Regions from separate parts of the Rhodoferax sp. LB1P47 genome, predicted to be linked through region 1. Evidence: riboswitches for the same ligand, from Rfam matches in the RefSeq annotation. Region 1 holds a riboswitch; the other holds the start of a gene.

Evidence for each region. A riboswitch is a leader RNA that binds a small molecule or an ion and turns the genes downstream of it on or off. The one in region 1 is predicted to bind glycine.
Region 2: it holds a riboswitch for glycine, as region 1 does, so the genes downstream of both, AC0969_RS13320 (D-amino acid dehydrogenase) here and gcvT (glycine cleavage system aminomethyltransferase GcvT) in region 1, are expected to answer to the same signal.

What each region holds. Positions count from the first base shown of each region.
Region 1 covers NZ_JBWMAU010000003.1:46,636-53,838, forward strand. The annotation lists gene AC0969_RS05680 (diguanylate cyclase) at 1-382, opposite strand, end outside; gene AC0969_RS05685 (chemotaxis protein CheC) at 412-1,023, opposite strand; gene AC0969_RS05690 (response regulator transcription factor) at 1,020-1,406, opposite strand; gene AC0969_RS05695 (amidohydrolase family protein) at 1,588-2,868, shown strand; gene AC0969_RS05700 (HDOD domain-containing protein) at 2,874-3,737, opposite strand; glycine riboswitch at 3,806-3,906, shown strand; glycine riboswitch at 3,913-4,037, shown strand; gene gcvT (glycine cleavage system aminomethyltransferase GcvT) at 4,090-5,211, shown strand; gene gcvH (glycine cleavage system protein GcvH) at 5,238-5,603, shown strand; gene gcvP (aminomethyl-transferring glycine dehydrogenase) at 5,676-7,203, shown strand, end outside.
Region 2 covers NZ_JBWMAU010000011.1:55,336-62,538, forward strand. The annotation lists gene AC0969_RS13305 (class I SAM-dependent methyltransferase) at 1-10, shown strand, start outside; gene AC0969_RS13310 (Tim44 domain-containing protein) at 61-1,038, opposite strand; gene AC0969_RS13315 (DUF3455 domain-containing protein) at 1,257-1,811, shown strand; glycine riboswitch at 1,829-1,930, shown strand; gene AC0969_RS13320 (D-amino acid dehydrogenase) at 2,091-3,329, shown strand; gene AC0969_RS13325 (DEAD/DEAH box helicase) at 3,387-6,104, opposite strand; tRNA gene AC0969_RS13330 (tRNA-Arg) at 6,235-6,311, shown strand; gene AC0969_RS13335 (hypothetical protein) at 6,547-7,203, shown strand, end outside.

The DNA.
Region 1 (7,203 bases):
AATCGTCCGAGCCCGCGTTGTCGTAGCGTACCGGCACCAGCGTCAGCGACTGCGGCATGCGCTGCTGCGGGCCTTTGGATGCATCTTCGGGCCGTTGGTAGAGCGGCAATGGCGTGCGGTGCAGCACGTTAGACAACACCACCGGCAGCTTGTAGGTGAGCACGTTTTTCAGGGCGCTGATGAAGGACAACGCCAGGCCATTGGCAAACACCGACTCCAGCGTGCAACCCAGCGCAGCCTGCGCAGTGATGCCGCTGTGGCGCACCACCCAGGCGTTCCACAACAGCACTTCACCACGCGGGTTAATGGCAATCAGCCCGCTGCCCAGGGCGTCCACCATCTGGGTCCAAGGCAGCAGCGTCTCGATGGGACTGGTAGGCATACAGGCCGTGGACACGTTGGAAGTGGGGTTCAAATGCGCGACAAAAATGCGTCCAGGGCGCTGACCAGGCCCTCTAACGAACTGGCGCTGAGCAAAAACACCAGGTAGCCCTGGGTGTCTCGCTTCTCAATCGTCAGGTCGATGTGCAGCACCAGTACCACCGGCTGGCTTTCATCGGACAGCAACTTGCTGATGACCGAATCGGCCTCGTCAACCGAGTATTCGGGCAGGGTGCTGCTCAGATCGATACCCAACATGTCGGCAATGGCCGACAAGCAGGCATTCAAAATCACGTTGCCCAGCTCGCACATGGCCTCGTGCTCAAAGTCCACCAGGTCTTCCACACTGACCTGGGAACCGAGCATTTCCTGCACGATCTCCATGGCTTTTTCTTCGCGAAACAGCAGCGTGGCATCCAAACTGAAGGGGCCTCCGAAACTCTGCCGCACCGCACCCAAACGCCCACCATCCAGCGACAAAACATCGGCACTGACCTCGCGGCGGTCATAGAACTGGATACGTGGAACCGACAGCAGCACCTCGTCGCCGACGATCTCGCTCAGGCTGGCTGCGGCTTGGCCCGCGCCCACGTTGAAGACCTCGGTAAGCGCATCCTGTTGCAGTTCAGATAGGGTAATCACGTAGTGCTTTCAAAAAAGGCGAGCGCCTCAGTCACGCTTTTGTCGCTCACCGGTTTGGCCACAAACTTTACACCCAGCTCGGCCGCGCGGGTTTTTTGACTCTCTTGGATATTGGCGGAAAACAGCGATAACCGCAGCTGGGGGTGGTCGCGCACCAGTTGTTCAGCGGCATCGGTCCCAAGCATGCCAGGCATATTGATGTCCATGGTGCAGTAAGTGAAGGACTGGGTCGCCGCCAGCTCCAGCGCTTCGGCGCCGGTTGATGCCTCTACCAGCGTCCAATCGGGGCGCTTGGCCAGCACCAGCGTGCGAATCATCATGCGTGAAACCCGGCTGTCATCAACGATCAACAGCGTAGTGGTGGAATGGGTGGTGGAGGTCATGGTCGAAAGCCTTTAACGTGGGGCAAGCTTCATGGCTCGGGGGCTCTGCACCCAAGTCCCTGAAGGTGAGGGCATAAAAATGGTTGTCGCTGCAAGTCGCATGCTTGTGTCTGGATGTTACCAATCCATTACACCGAACAGGCTGTGCCATGTAAAAATTAATCCATTTGAAATACTGCCCATGCTCGACCTCCTCGTCACCCGCGCCACCCTGCCCGATGGCCGTACCGGCATGTCAATCGCTGTACAAAATGGCCGCATCACCGAAGTCAGTCCCGGCCTGAGCGTCCCAGCCCACCAAACCATCGACGCTCAGGGCTTGCTGGTCAGCCCGCCCTTTGTCGATGCCCACTTCCACATGGACGCCACGCTAAGCTACGGCTTGCCGCGCGTCAACCAGAGCGGCACCCTGCTGGAAGGCATTGCCCTCTGGGGCGAGCTGAAACCTGACCTGACCCAGGAAGCCCTGGTGCAACGTGCCCTGGCCTACTGCGACTGGGCGGTGGGCAAGGGCCTGCTAGCCATCCGCAGCCACGTTGATATCTGCGACCCACGCCTGCTAGCTGTAGAGGCGCTGCTGAAGGTGAAACACCAGGTTGCCCCCTACCTGGATTTGCAGCTGGTGGCATTTCCGCAAGACGGTGCTCTGCGCGACCCACAGGCCATGGACAAGCTCAAGCGCGCGCTCGACATGGGTGTGGACGTGGTCGGCGGCATTCCCCACTTCGAGCGCACTATGGCGGAGGGTGCCTTGAGCGTAAAACTGCTGTGCGAGCTGGCCGCCGAGCGGGGCTTACTGGTCGATATGCACTGCGACGAGTCCGACGACCCGATGTCGCGCCACATTGAAACCCTGACCTTTGAGACCCAGCGCCTGGGCCTGCACGGCCGCGTCACCGGCTCGCACCTCACCTCCATGCACAGCATGGACAACTATTTTGTGAGCAAACTGCTGCCGCTGATGGCCGAGGCGCAGATCCATGTAGTCAGCAACCCGCTGATCAACATCACCCTGCAAGGCCGGGGCGACAGCTACCCCAAGCGCCGGGGCATGACCCGAGTGCCTGAGATGCTGGCCCACGGCCTGACCGTTGCCTTTGGCCAGGACTGCGTGATGGACCCCTGGTACAGCCTGGGGAGCAGTGACATGCTGGAAGTGGCCAGCATGGGTCTGCACGTGGCCCAGATGACCAGCCAGTCCGCCATGCGCCAGTGCTTTGCAGCCGTGACCACCAGCCCGGCCAAGATCATGCAGCTCGACGGCTATGGTCTGGAGCCCGGCTGCTGGGCCGACTTTGTGCTGCTGCAAGCACTTGACCCGGTGGAAGCCATCCGCCTGCGCGCCACCCGGCTACAGGTGTTCAGGCGCGGCAAACTGCTGGCACAAACCCCGGCCCAGACCGCACAGCTGCACTTACCAGAACGACCAAGTGAGACGGACTGGATGCTGCGTAAGTCCTAATACCGCTATACAGCACTCTCAAACACGGGGTGCAGCGCATCCAGCCAGCCCTCTAGCTCGACCGCATCAATGTGCAGATGCGCCATACAGGCCTCGCCAAATTGTGCCCACTCCTGCGACTCTGGACTGGCCTCGTGCAGGGTTACTAAATGCTCGGCCACCAAAGACATGGCCACCAAATTACGCACCTCGGCCGGAATACTGGCAGCGGACAAAATGTTGAAGTCGTGGTGCAAGCGCACTGCGGCAGTGACCAGCGGGGGGAGCTTCCAGGTCTTGGCGACCAGCGCGCCGACTACCGCATGGTCGGTCTTGTGAGCGGCATTTTCGGTGGCGGTAAAGCTGCGGTCTTGCCGGGCCATCGCCTCGGCCAACGTGCCGGCATAGCCCTTTACGCCCTGCAACATCACCGGAATGCCCACATGGCAAAACAGGCCGCAGGTTTGCGCAATATCGGGGTCCACACCGTACAGATGGCGGGCGATATAGGCCATCGCCATCGACCGGCGGGTCGATGTTTCCCAAAAGTGCGCCAGCAAAGCCGAGTTGACCGGTATTGCGCTGCGGGTAAAAAACCCGGTCAACACCGCCACCGTCTGCTGGATTCCCAGCATGGCGATCGCCTCGCCCACCGTGCCTGCGGGACGGGAGCGGGCAAATAATGGGCTATTGGCGTAACGGATCAGCGCTGCGGCCATCGCTACGTCCTGGCTGGCAATGCGGGCAATGCTGGCGGGGTCGGGGTCGCCGCCCTGCACTTCGCGTTGCAAGGCTACCAGCAGCTCCGGGCAGGGAGGAATCACGATATCGCGCACAGCACCCCGGGTTCTTTCGGTTTCAAGCTCTTGGTCGATGTCAGCAAGTTGCATGGTGGTTCCTTATAGCGGCCAATTATGCCGGGCAGAATGCGCCAAACGGGCCGCCGGCTGAGGCTAGAATCAGAGGGTCAGGAGAGAGTTTTCCCCGAGAAAACCGCCGAAGGCGCAGGACCCCGCAACGTGGGTCTGAACGCTCAGGCAAAAGGACTGACAAACGCTTTTACAAGCGTCTCCCCCTGGAGAGAAGCCCGCCCCTGAGCGGGTTCACCGAAGGCGCAACCCGCAGTCGGCCTGCACCACCGCAAGGCCCGCCCGGCGAATCGCTCAGGTACAACGGACAGAGGGGGCCACACATGGTTTTTCTAAAACCATGATTTCCTGTGTGCCCTCTGAAAGAACCGCCATGTCCGATTTACGTCTCACGCCGCTCAACGCCCTGCACCTGGAACTCGGTGCGCGCATGGTGCCCTTCGCGGGCTACAGCATGCCGGTGCAGTACCCCGCTGGCCTGATGGCCGAGCACCACCACACCCGCACGGCAGCGGGCCTGTTCGACGTATCCCACATGGGCCAGTTGCGACTGGTGGGCGCAGACGCAGCAGCCGCGTTTGAAACCCTGGTCCCCGTGGACGTGATCGACCTGCCCGTGGGTAAGCAGCGCTACGGCCTGCTTTTGGGCGACGACGGCGGCATCCTCGACGACCTGATGTTCTTCAAGCGCGAGGCCGACATCTTCGTGATCGTCAACGGGGCCTGCAAAGTGGCTGACATTGCCCACATCCAGGAAAAAATCGGCCAGCGCTGCGAAGTCATCCCCCTGCCGGAGCTGGCACTGCTGGCGCTGCAAGGCCCACAGGCCGTGGATGCCTTGGCGCGCCTGGCCCCCGGTGTGGAAAAGCTGGTGTTCATGACTGGCGGCCACTTCGATGTGGCGGGCATTCCCTGCTTTTTGACACGCAGCGGCTACACCGGCGAAGACGGGTTTGAAATCTCCGTCCACAGCAGCCAGGCCGACGCCCTGGCCCGCGCGCTGCTGGCCCAGCCCGAAGTCAAGCCCATCGGCCTGGGCGCCCGCAATTCACTGCGCCTGGAAGCCGGGCTGTGCCTGTATGGCAACGACCTGGACACCACCACCACGCCGGTGGAAGCAGGTCTGAACTGGGCCATCCAGAAAGTGCGACGGGCCGGTGGTACGCGCGCTGGTGGTTTCCCGGGCGCTACCAAAATACTAGCTACCATCGCAGGTGGAATAAGCGCTACAACGCGAAAACGCGTCGGACTCGTAGCCCTGGAACGCATCCCCGTGCGCGAGCACACCGCCCTGCAAGACACCGCAGGCAAGCCCATCGGCGAAGTCACCAGCGGACTGCTCGGCCCCACGGTGGATAAACCTATTGCGATGGGCTATGTGACCCCGGAATGCAGCGCCATTGGCACCCGCGTGAACGCCATCGTGCGAGGCAAAATCGTGCCGATGGAAGTCGTATCCATGCCGTTCACCCCCAACCGCTACTTTCGCGGCTGATTTCAATTTTTTACAGGAGCAACCCCATGACGATCAAATACACCGAAGACCACGAATGGCTGAACATCGAGGGCGACACCGCCACCGTCGGTATCACCCACCACGCACAAGACGCACTGGGTGACGTGGTGTTTGTCGACCTGCCCGAAGTCGGTGCTACTTTTGCCCAAAAAGACGTGGCCGGCGTGGTCGAGTCGGTCAAGGCCGCTGCCGATGTCTACATGCCTGTGTCCGGCGAAATCACCGAGGTGAATGAAGCCCTGCGCGCCGACCCGGCTCTGGCCAACACCGACCCACTGGGTGCGGGCTGGTTCTTCAAGGTCAAGCTGTCGGACGCATCGCAAATTGCGGCGCTGCTCGACGAAGCGGCCTATACCGCCTTCAGCGCCTAAATTCCCCCTCACCCCAACCCTCTCCCGCCCGTCTCACACGAATGGGAGAGTGGGTAAAACCACTGCCTTGCTATGACGACCTCCCTGCTCGAACTCGAAAACTCCGCCGAATTCATCGCCCGCCACATCGGCATCGATGCCGCCGATGAAACCCTGATGTTGGAAGTGATCGGCTCCAGTTCGCGCCGGGACCTGATTGACGGCATCGTGCCACGCTCGATTGCGCGCAGCACGCCCATGGTGCTGCCCGCGCCCATCACCGAAGCCGCAGCGCTGGCCGAGCTCAAGGCTATTGCGGCCAAGAACAAAGTCTTCAAAAGCTTTATCGGCCAGGGCTACTACGGCACCCACACGCCCGGCGTGATTCTGCGCAACATCCTGGAAAACCCCGCCTGGTACACCGCCTACACGCCTTACCAGGCCGAAATCTCGCAGGGCCGCATGGAAGCGCTGATCAACTTCCAGACCATGGTCTGTGACTTGACCGGTATGCCCATCGCCAACGCCTCCATGCTGGACGAAGCCACCGCCGCCGCCGAGGCCATGACGCTGGCCAAGCGCAGCGTGAAAAGCAAGAGCAATGTCTTCCTCGTGGCAGGCGACTGCCATCCGCAAACCATCGAAGTGGTGCAAACCCGCGCCAAGCCGCTGGGCATCGACATCAAAGTTAGCACCGCGCTGGAAACCCTGCCCCAGCTGATGGCCAGCGGCGACTTCTTCGGCGTGCTGGCCCAATACCCGGCCACCAACGGCATGCTGCACGACCTGCGCCCGCTGGTGGGCGTGGCCCACGCCTGCGGTGCGGCAGTATGCGTGGCCGCCGACCTGCTGGCGCTGACCCTGCTGGTGCCGCCCGGCGAATGGGATGCCGACATCGTCATCGGCAACACCCAGCGCTTTGGCGTGGCGATGGGCAACGGTGGTCCGCACGCCGCCTACATGGCCTGCCGCGATGCCTTCAAACGCTCCATGCCCGGCCGCTTGGTGGGGGTGAGCGTAGATGCCCATGGCAACCCGGCCTACCGCCTGGCCCTGCAAACCCGCGAGCAGCACATCCGCCGCGAAAAAGCCACCTCCAACATCTGCACCGCCCAGGTGCTGCCCGCCGTGCTGGCCAGCATGTACGCGGTCTACCACGGCCCCCAGGGGCTGACCCGCATCGCCCAGCGCGTGGCCCGCTTTACGGCCATCCTGGCGCGCGGTTTGCAACAGATGGGCTATGAAATTACCAACGCGCATGCCTTCGATTCGATCACCGTCAAAACCGACGATGCTAGCGATTTGATAGCTTCCCGCGCACATAACGCCTGCGCAAACCTGCGTTTTCGCTTAAATAACCACCTGGGTGTCTCGTTGGACGAAACCACCACACGGGGCGACATCGAAATGCTGTGGTCGTTCTTCGTCAAGCCGGGCGAGCCCATGCCGCGCCTGGGCGCGCTGGAAGACAGCGTGGACTCGTTGATTCCCGCCGAGCTGCGCCGCAGCAGCGCCTTCTTGACGCACCCGGTGTTCAACACCCACCATTCCGAGACCAGCATGCTGCGCTACATCCGCGCCTTGAGCGACAAAGATTTGGCACTGGACCGCAGCATGATTC
Region 2 (7,203 bases), on a different contig from region 1:
GGCCCCATGAAAAAAGCCCCGGCTGTGGGGCCGGGGCTTTGCAAGTAACGCGGCAGATTTTTACATCTGCTGGATGCCCGACAGTACCCAGCCGCCGTTGCCTTGCAGCGGCTTGGTCAGGTGCCAGACTTCGTCGAACGATTCAGACGGCGCGCTGGCTTCTTCGCGGATCAGGCCGGTGAAGCGCACGCTGACGATGTAGTGGCCGTTTTCTTCCACCACTTCGAACACGTTACCGTCGATGCTGACCACATCGGTCTGCTGGGTCCCGGCACCGCGTTCGGTCAGGTCCATCTTCAGCTGGGCAAACATTTCCGGCGTGGTGAACTGGCGGATATCTTCCAGGTTGCCCGCGTCGTTGGCGGCTTGCAGGCGAATGAAGTTGACCTTGGCGTTGCGCACAAAGCCAGCGGTGTCAAAGTCGTCCGGAATGGACGGGCTGGCGACGGGGCTGGACAGGCCAGAACCTATGCTGGATCCAATGCTGGAACCGATGGCCGAACCCACTACCGACGCAGGCACTGCGGTCTTGAATGCGGCGCTGTTATCCGCCGCAGGCGTGGCGTGTGCATCCGCAGGTGCACCGGCACCGGCGTACTGCATGCCGCCCACGGTGTTGCCACCCGCTTGCTGGCGTGCCGCAGCACGTTTGCGCATGAAGAAGCCCACGCCCAGCATCACGGCTGCGGCCAGCAGGCCATACATCAGCATCGACGACAGTGCGCCACCCAACCCCATAGACGAAGCCAAAGCGGCCAGGCCCAGGCCAGCGGCGAGGCCCGCCAAGGGGCCCATCCACGAGCGCTTGGGCGCGGCTGCAGCCGCAGCAGCCGTTCCGGCAGCCGCAGGTGCGGCGGCAGACGCGTTTGCTGGCGTTTGGTTCGGGGTGGCGGTGGGAGCTTTGTTAGGCGTGGCAGCCTGGCGCTGCATGCCTAGCGACTTGCCCGCGCCCATGCGCTTGGCGGCATCGGCATCCATCGGGGCGCTGGACAAACCGATGGTGACCACGACGGCCAACATGGACAGAAATTTTTTCATGGTGTTCTCCGGTTGAAAAAGAATTAGAAGCGGCCACGATCGTAGCCCATAAATACTGGATAAAAAGCAGACTAATGGAGATGAATACTTCTGTAAAAAGTGAATGTTAAATAAATGCAGTCGATTTGAATCCAGCGGCAACGGGGCTGCGTATATAGAGCGGCAGCACCTTGGCGTGTTGCGGCTTTTGAACCCAACTTCTTTGACTGGAGCCCCCTATGTTGACCACACGCATTTCCACCTTTGCCGCCACCGCAGTTGCCACGTTGTTGACGGCCTGCGGCTCTATGGCCCCGATGCAACCCATGTTCAGCCAAAACAACCTGCCCGAGGCGGTCAAAGTGCCGATGGGCCACGCCGTGGCCATGGAAACCGTGGGCGTGGGCGAGATCACCTACGAATGCCGTGACAAAGCCAACGCCCCCGGCATGACCGAATGGGTTTTCGTGGGCCCCAATGCGGTGCTGAACAACCGCAGCGGCAAACAAGTGGGCAAATACTTTGGCCCGCCTGCCACCTGGGAATCTATGGATGGCTCCAAGCTCACGGCCACCCAACTCGCCGTGGCCCCGGCAGGCGCCGGCAATATCCCCCTGCAACTGGTAAAGGCCAACCCGGCTATGGGCATGGGCGCGATGGCTGGCATCACGCACATCCAGCGTGTGGCCACAGTGGGCGGCGTAGCCCCGGCCAGCATGTGCAGCGCCGCCAACAAGGGCAGCAAAGAAATCGTGAAGTACCAGGCCGACTACATCTTCTGGAAGGCGGCGTGAGTCGAGTGGGATAATCAGCGTCGATACCGGGAGAGACTGCTCCCCCTGCATGCAGGAAAACCAGCGCCGAAGGAGCAACCGCCCCGGAAACTTTCAGGCAAAAGGACCGGTATCCACACCACACACATCTGAAGAGCAGCTGGGTTTCGTCACCCGGCTCACCGCAGGAGCAAGCGGCCTGGCAGTATGCCTGCCGTGAATCTCTCAGGTCCAAAACAGAGGGGGCGATAGCTGCGCATGGTTGTTGCTATCCCCCTGTGACGTTTTGGAGCTCTCATCATGAAAAAATCTACAACCAGCATGGCCGTTATCGGCGGCGGTATCACGGGCGTTACCACGGCCTACGCTTTGGCCAAACGCGGTTTTGCCGTCACTCTGTTCGAAAAACACCGCTACGCGGCCATGGAAACCTCGTTTGCCAATGGCGGGCAGTTTTCGGTGTCGAATGCCGAGGTGTGGAACCACTGGTCCACGGTGCTCAAGGGCCTGCAATGGATGCTGCGCAGCGATGCGCCGCTGCTGGTCAACCCCAAGCCCAGCTGGCACAAGATGGCCTGGTTTGCCGAGTTCATTGCCGCCATACCGCAGTACGAAAAAAATACCATCCAAACCACCCGCCTGGCGATGGCTGCGCGCCAGCATCTGGATGCCTGGGCAGCCGAGGAGGGCCTGGACTTTGACCACAAGCGCGAAGGCATCCTGCATATTTACCGCGACAAGGGCAACTTTGTGCATGCGGGCAAGGTCTCCAAACTGCTAGCCCAGGGCGGACTGGACCGCCGCGCCGTCACCCCGCAAGAGATGCGCGCTATCGAACCCACCTTGGCAGGCAACTACTACGGCGGCTACTTCACCGAGAGCGACACCACCGGCGACATCCACAAATTCAGCACCGGCATCGCAGCCGCCGCCGAGCGCCTGGGCGTGCAAACCCGCTACGGCCATGCCATCCAGAGCGTCAAAAGCGACGGCAAGTCCGTGACCATCACCGCGCAAGACGGTGACGACACCCACACCGGCGTGTTCGACGGCGTGGTGGTGTGTGCGGGCACAGCGAGCCGCGACATTGCCGCCCAGCTGGGCGACCGGGTCAACATCTATCCGGTCAAGGGTTATTCCATCACGGTGCACCTGGACGACGCGCACAGCCAGGCATCGGCCCCCATGGTCAGCCTGCTGGACGACGAAACCAAGCTGGTCAGCAGCCGCCTGGGGGCAGGGCGCTTTCGGGTGGCGGGCACGGCCGAATTCAATGGCTACAACCGCGACATCCGGGCCGACCGCATCCGCCCGCTGGTGGAATGGGTGCAGCAGTGCTTTCCCGGCGTGCGCACCGAAAACGTGGTGCCCTGGGCCGGGCTGCGCCCCATGATGCCGAACATGCTGCCCCGCGTCGGCCCGGGCAAGCGGCCCGGCGTGTTCTACAACACCGGGCACGGGCATTTGGGTTTGACGCTGTCGGCGGTGACGGCTGACATGGTTGCAGCGATGGTGGCGGCCCGCCCGTTGCATATATAAGAAATAGGCCGCTTGCGCCCATCACATGGGCGCAAGCAGCTATTGTTTTGATAGTTTTCAGGCGGCGCGGCTGCTGGTGCGGCCCCAACGGCGGGCGGCTTGCTCGGGGGATTGCGTGATGGCCCCGCTGCCTAACGGGGCCAGCAGGGCATCCAGATCGGCCGCATCAAACTTCAGCCCGCCCTGGGCATCAACGCCTAGCACGCTGTTGGCCAGCGCCAGCTTGCGGGCTTGCAGCTCCAGCATGCGCTCTTCGATGCTGCCTTCCACCACCAGCTTGTAGACAAACACCGGCTGGTCCTGGCCGATCCGGTGGGCGCGGGCGGTGGCCTGTTCCTCCACGGCGGGGTTCCACCACGGGTCCATGTGGATGACGGTGTCGGCGGCGGTGAGGTTCAGGCCCACGCCACCGGCTTTCAAACTCAGCAGCAGCACGGGTACTTCCTTGGCTTGGAAGCGTTGCACCACGCTGCCGCGCTCTTTCGGTGGGGTTTTGCCGGTCAGGCTCAAAAACGGCAACGCCAAAGCCTCCAGCTGTTCGGCCACCAGTACCAGTAGCTCGGTGAACTGCGAAAACACCAGCACCCGCCGCCCCTCGGCCACCATCTCGGGAAGCATGTCGGCCAGCAGCGCCAGCTTGGCGCGTTCCATGGTTTTGGCGGGCTTCTTTCCCTTGAGCAGATGCGGGTCGCAACAGACCTGGCGCAGCTTGAGCAGTGCATCGAGGATGGTCACTTGCGCGCCGTTGAAGCTTTGGCGCTCCAGCACGCGGCGCACCTGCAGGTCGGCTGCGGCACGCACGCCTTCGTAGAGCTCGCGCTGCTGGCCTTGCAGCTGTACGCGCAGGATGACTTCGGTGCGCGGGGGCAGTTCGCTGGCTACGTCCTGTTTGCGGCGGCGCAATATGAAGGGGCGCACCCGCTGGGCCAGCAGAGCGGCGCGCAGGGTTTCGCCGTTGTCTTCAATGGGCTTGCGCCAGCGTGCGGCAAAGCTGCGTGCATCGCCCAAAAAGCCGGGCATCAGCCAGTCGAACTGCGCCCACAGCTCGCCCAGGTGGTTCTCCAGCGGCGTGCCGGTCAGACACAGGCTGTGGCGGTTGTGCAGGCGGCGTAGGGCGCGGGCGCTGCGGCTGCCGGCGTTTTTGACCATCTGCGCTTCGTCCAGGATGACCAGGTGAAAGTGCTGCGCCGCCAGCGCATCCATGTCGCGCCACAGCAGCGGGTAGGTGGTCAGCACCAGGTCGTGCTGGGGCATTTGCGTAAACAAATCTGCGCGGTCTGGCCCTTGCAGCGTCAGCAGGCGCAGGCCGGGGGCCATGCGGCGGGCCTCGGCCTGCCAGTTAAAGATAAGCGAGGTGGGCAGCACCACCAGTGCGGGCAGGTCCAGGCGACCGGCTTGTTTCTCCACCAGCACATGGGCCAGGGCCTGCGCGGTTTTGCCCAGGCCCATGTCGTCGGCCAGAATGCCGCCCAGGCTGTGGGTGCGCAGGTATTGCAGCCAGGCCAGGCCTTCCAGTTGGTAAGGGCGCAATTGCACTTGCAGGCCTTCGGGCGTGGCCACAGGCTGCGGCACGCCCAGCGCGGTGAGGCGTTTGGCCAGGCTGGCCAGGCCCAGGTCGCCTGCTAGCTGCCAGGCGTTGTGCGGGCCGACGCGGTGCGCGTCCAGCAGCCCGGCGCGCAGGGACTCCAGCCGCCGCGCCTCCCACGCACCCAGGCGCAGCAGGCCGTTGTTGTGGTGGCGCAGCGGGTCGGTCAGCAAATCGACCATCGCGCCGACGATGGCCTTCAGCGGTGCGGCGGGTGCGTCAATGCGTCGGCCACCGGGCGCGCGCAGGCGGATGGTGGCGTGGTCGTCGATGGCGGCGATCTGGTCGGCGTGCAGCCAGCGGCTGTCGCGCTGGAGCAGGTCGGCCAGCATGGGGGCCAGGTCCAGGGTTTCGCCGTCGATCTCGATGCCTAAGCTCAGCAGCCACGCGCCTTCGCGCTCGGGCAGGCGCAGCTTTTGCACGCCGCGCTCGGGCTTGCGCAGCGGCTCGGCCAGTTCTTTGCTGGCGATGTCGCCGGTGTCGGGGTGGATGTGCAGCCGCCAACGCTGCACCGGCACGCTTTCATGCGCAAAGCCGGGTTGCACGGCCACCGCCCAGCCTTGGGCCTGCAAGCGCGGCACCTGGTCGGCCCAGAAGTCGCCAAAAAAGGCCTCTTGCACCAGCGTCCACACCGGGCCGAGGGTGGGGCGGTCATCCCGGTTGCGCCACTGGAAGCTGTGCGCGGCTACCGGCACCAGGCCCAGCTCCCACACCTGGTCCATCGCATCGGCTTCGGCCGCCAGGTTGCGCTGCATCTGCACCACCGGGCCGCCGGTGTCGAACAGTTCTTGCACGGCGGCGGGGCGGTTGTTCAGGATGGAGGTGGGCGCAGGTGTACTCCAGTGGTGGCCTGCGGTGGTGCGGTAGGTCCAATCGATCTGCGCCAGCGTTACGCTGTCGCCGCGCGGGCCCAGCTTGCCTTGTGGTTTGAGGCCCAGCAACCCGTCGCCCCGGCCCAGGGTTTGCAGGGTGATGCGGGGGCGGAAGTGGCCGATGTCGATGTCGCGCTCTGGTGGGGATGGTGCCGCGTGTTCTGGCGCTTCGTCCATCCGCAGCAAGGCCATAACCCGGGCCGCATCGGCATCGGCCAGGGTGGGCAGACCCTTGAGCGTGGCTGCGTCGGCCTGGTGGCGCAGCGCATCGACCCAGGCGGCGATGGCGTGGCGGGTGGGTGGCGACGTGCTGGGCATACGGGGATTGTGCCGTTAGGGGTGTGGAAGTAGCGGATGTGCCGTTATCATCGAAGACTTTCTGAATGTCGATTTGCGGAGCGCTTCGCAAATTGTCAAAAATGCTGGCAATAACGCCAGCATTTAAAGGCTACCCATAGCTCAGTTGGATAGAGCATCAGCCTTCTAAGCTGAGGGTCACAGGTTCGATCCCTGTTGGGTAGACCACAGCATGTCTTATTGCTGTAAGAAATTTTAGGCATCAAATGGGCCTATAGCGCTCATTCTGTATGCGCAAGCAGCTATACATAGTGTAGCAACCATCCCTTTGCCGTTTTGGGTACTGTGTTTTGCCAAACAACATCGCGCGCGCTGTGTCGCTGCGGATGGATGGTGCACATCGTCCCGTACCCGCGTGGGTCATTTCAATACACCTACGCACCTAAATAGAAAGCAGGCGCGCATGTTCAAGCGCATCAAAAACTGGCTCGGACGGACTTCGGGCCAAGGCCCCAGCCCGTCCGATCTGGAGGCCGTTAGTGGCTGGGCGAACACCCGGGGGCTGGCGTTTAACCTGCTGGACGACGGGGGGGGCTTTTCCCTGATCGGCACGGTGGGTGGGCGGCCTTGGCGGATGGAGCAGAGCCCGTCGGGCCGGGACTTTATTGCCGGTGCCGAGCTGCGGGCGCGGGCCGAGCTGGGCTTGCCCGAAGATTTGGCCATCATGCTGATCAACCGCCCGCTCAAAGAGTCGCTGGAGCGGCGTGTCTACGAGCAGGCCACCCACGGCGTGCAAACCTCGGTGGATGTGGATTTGCCCGAAGAAGCGCGCTGGCTGTCGCTGTACGACCAGGTGGGCTGGAACACTGCGCCGATGGCATTTTGGGAGCATTACGCCCTAGTTGCCGACACCCGCGCCCATGCCCAGCTGTGGCTGGAGGGGCCATTGATGGAGTTATTGCAGGCCTGGCCGACCAGCGCGGTGCAGCCCACCACGCCGTTTATTCTGCAAGTGCAGCGTGGCCGGATCTATCTGCGCATGGAGTATGCGCAGGCCGATATGCCAACGCTGCGGCATGCGGTGGCGGTGTTTACCCAGGCCTGTGTATCGGCACAGTTG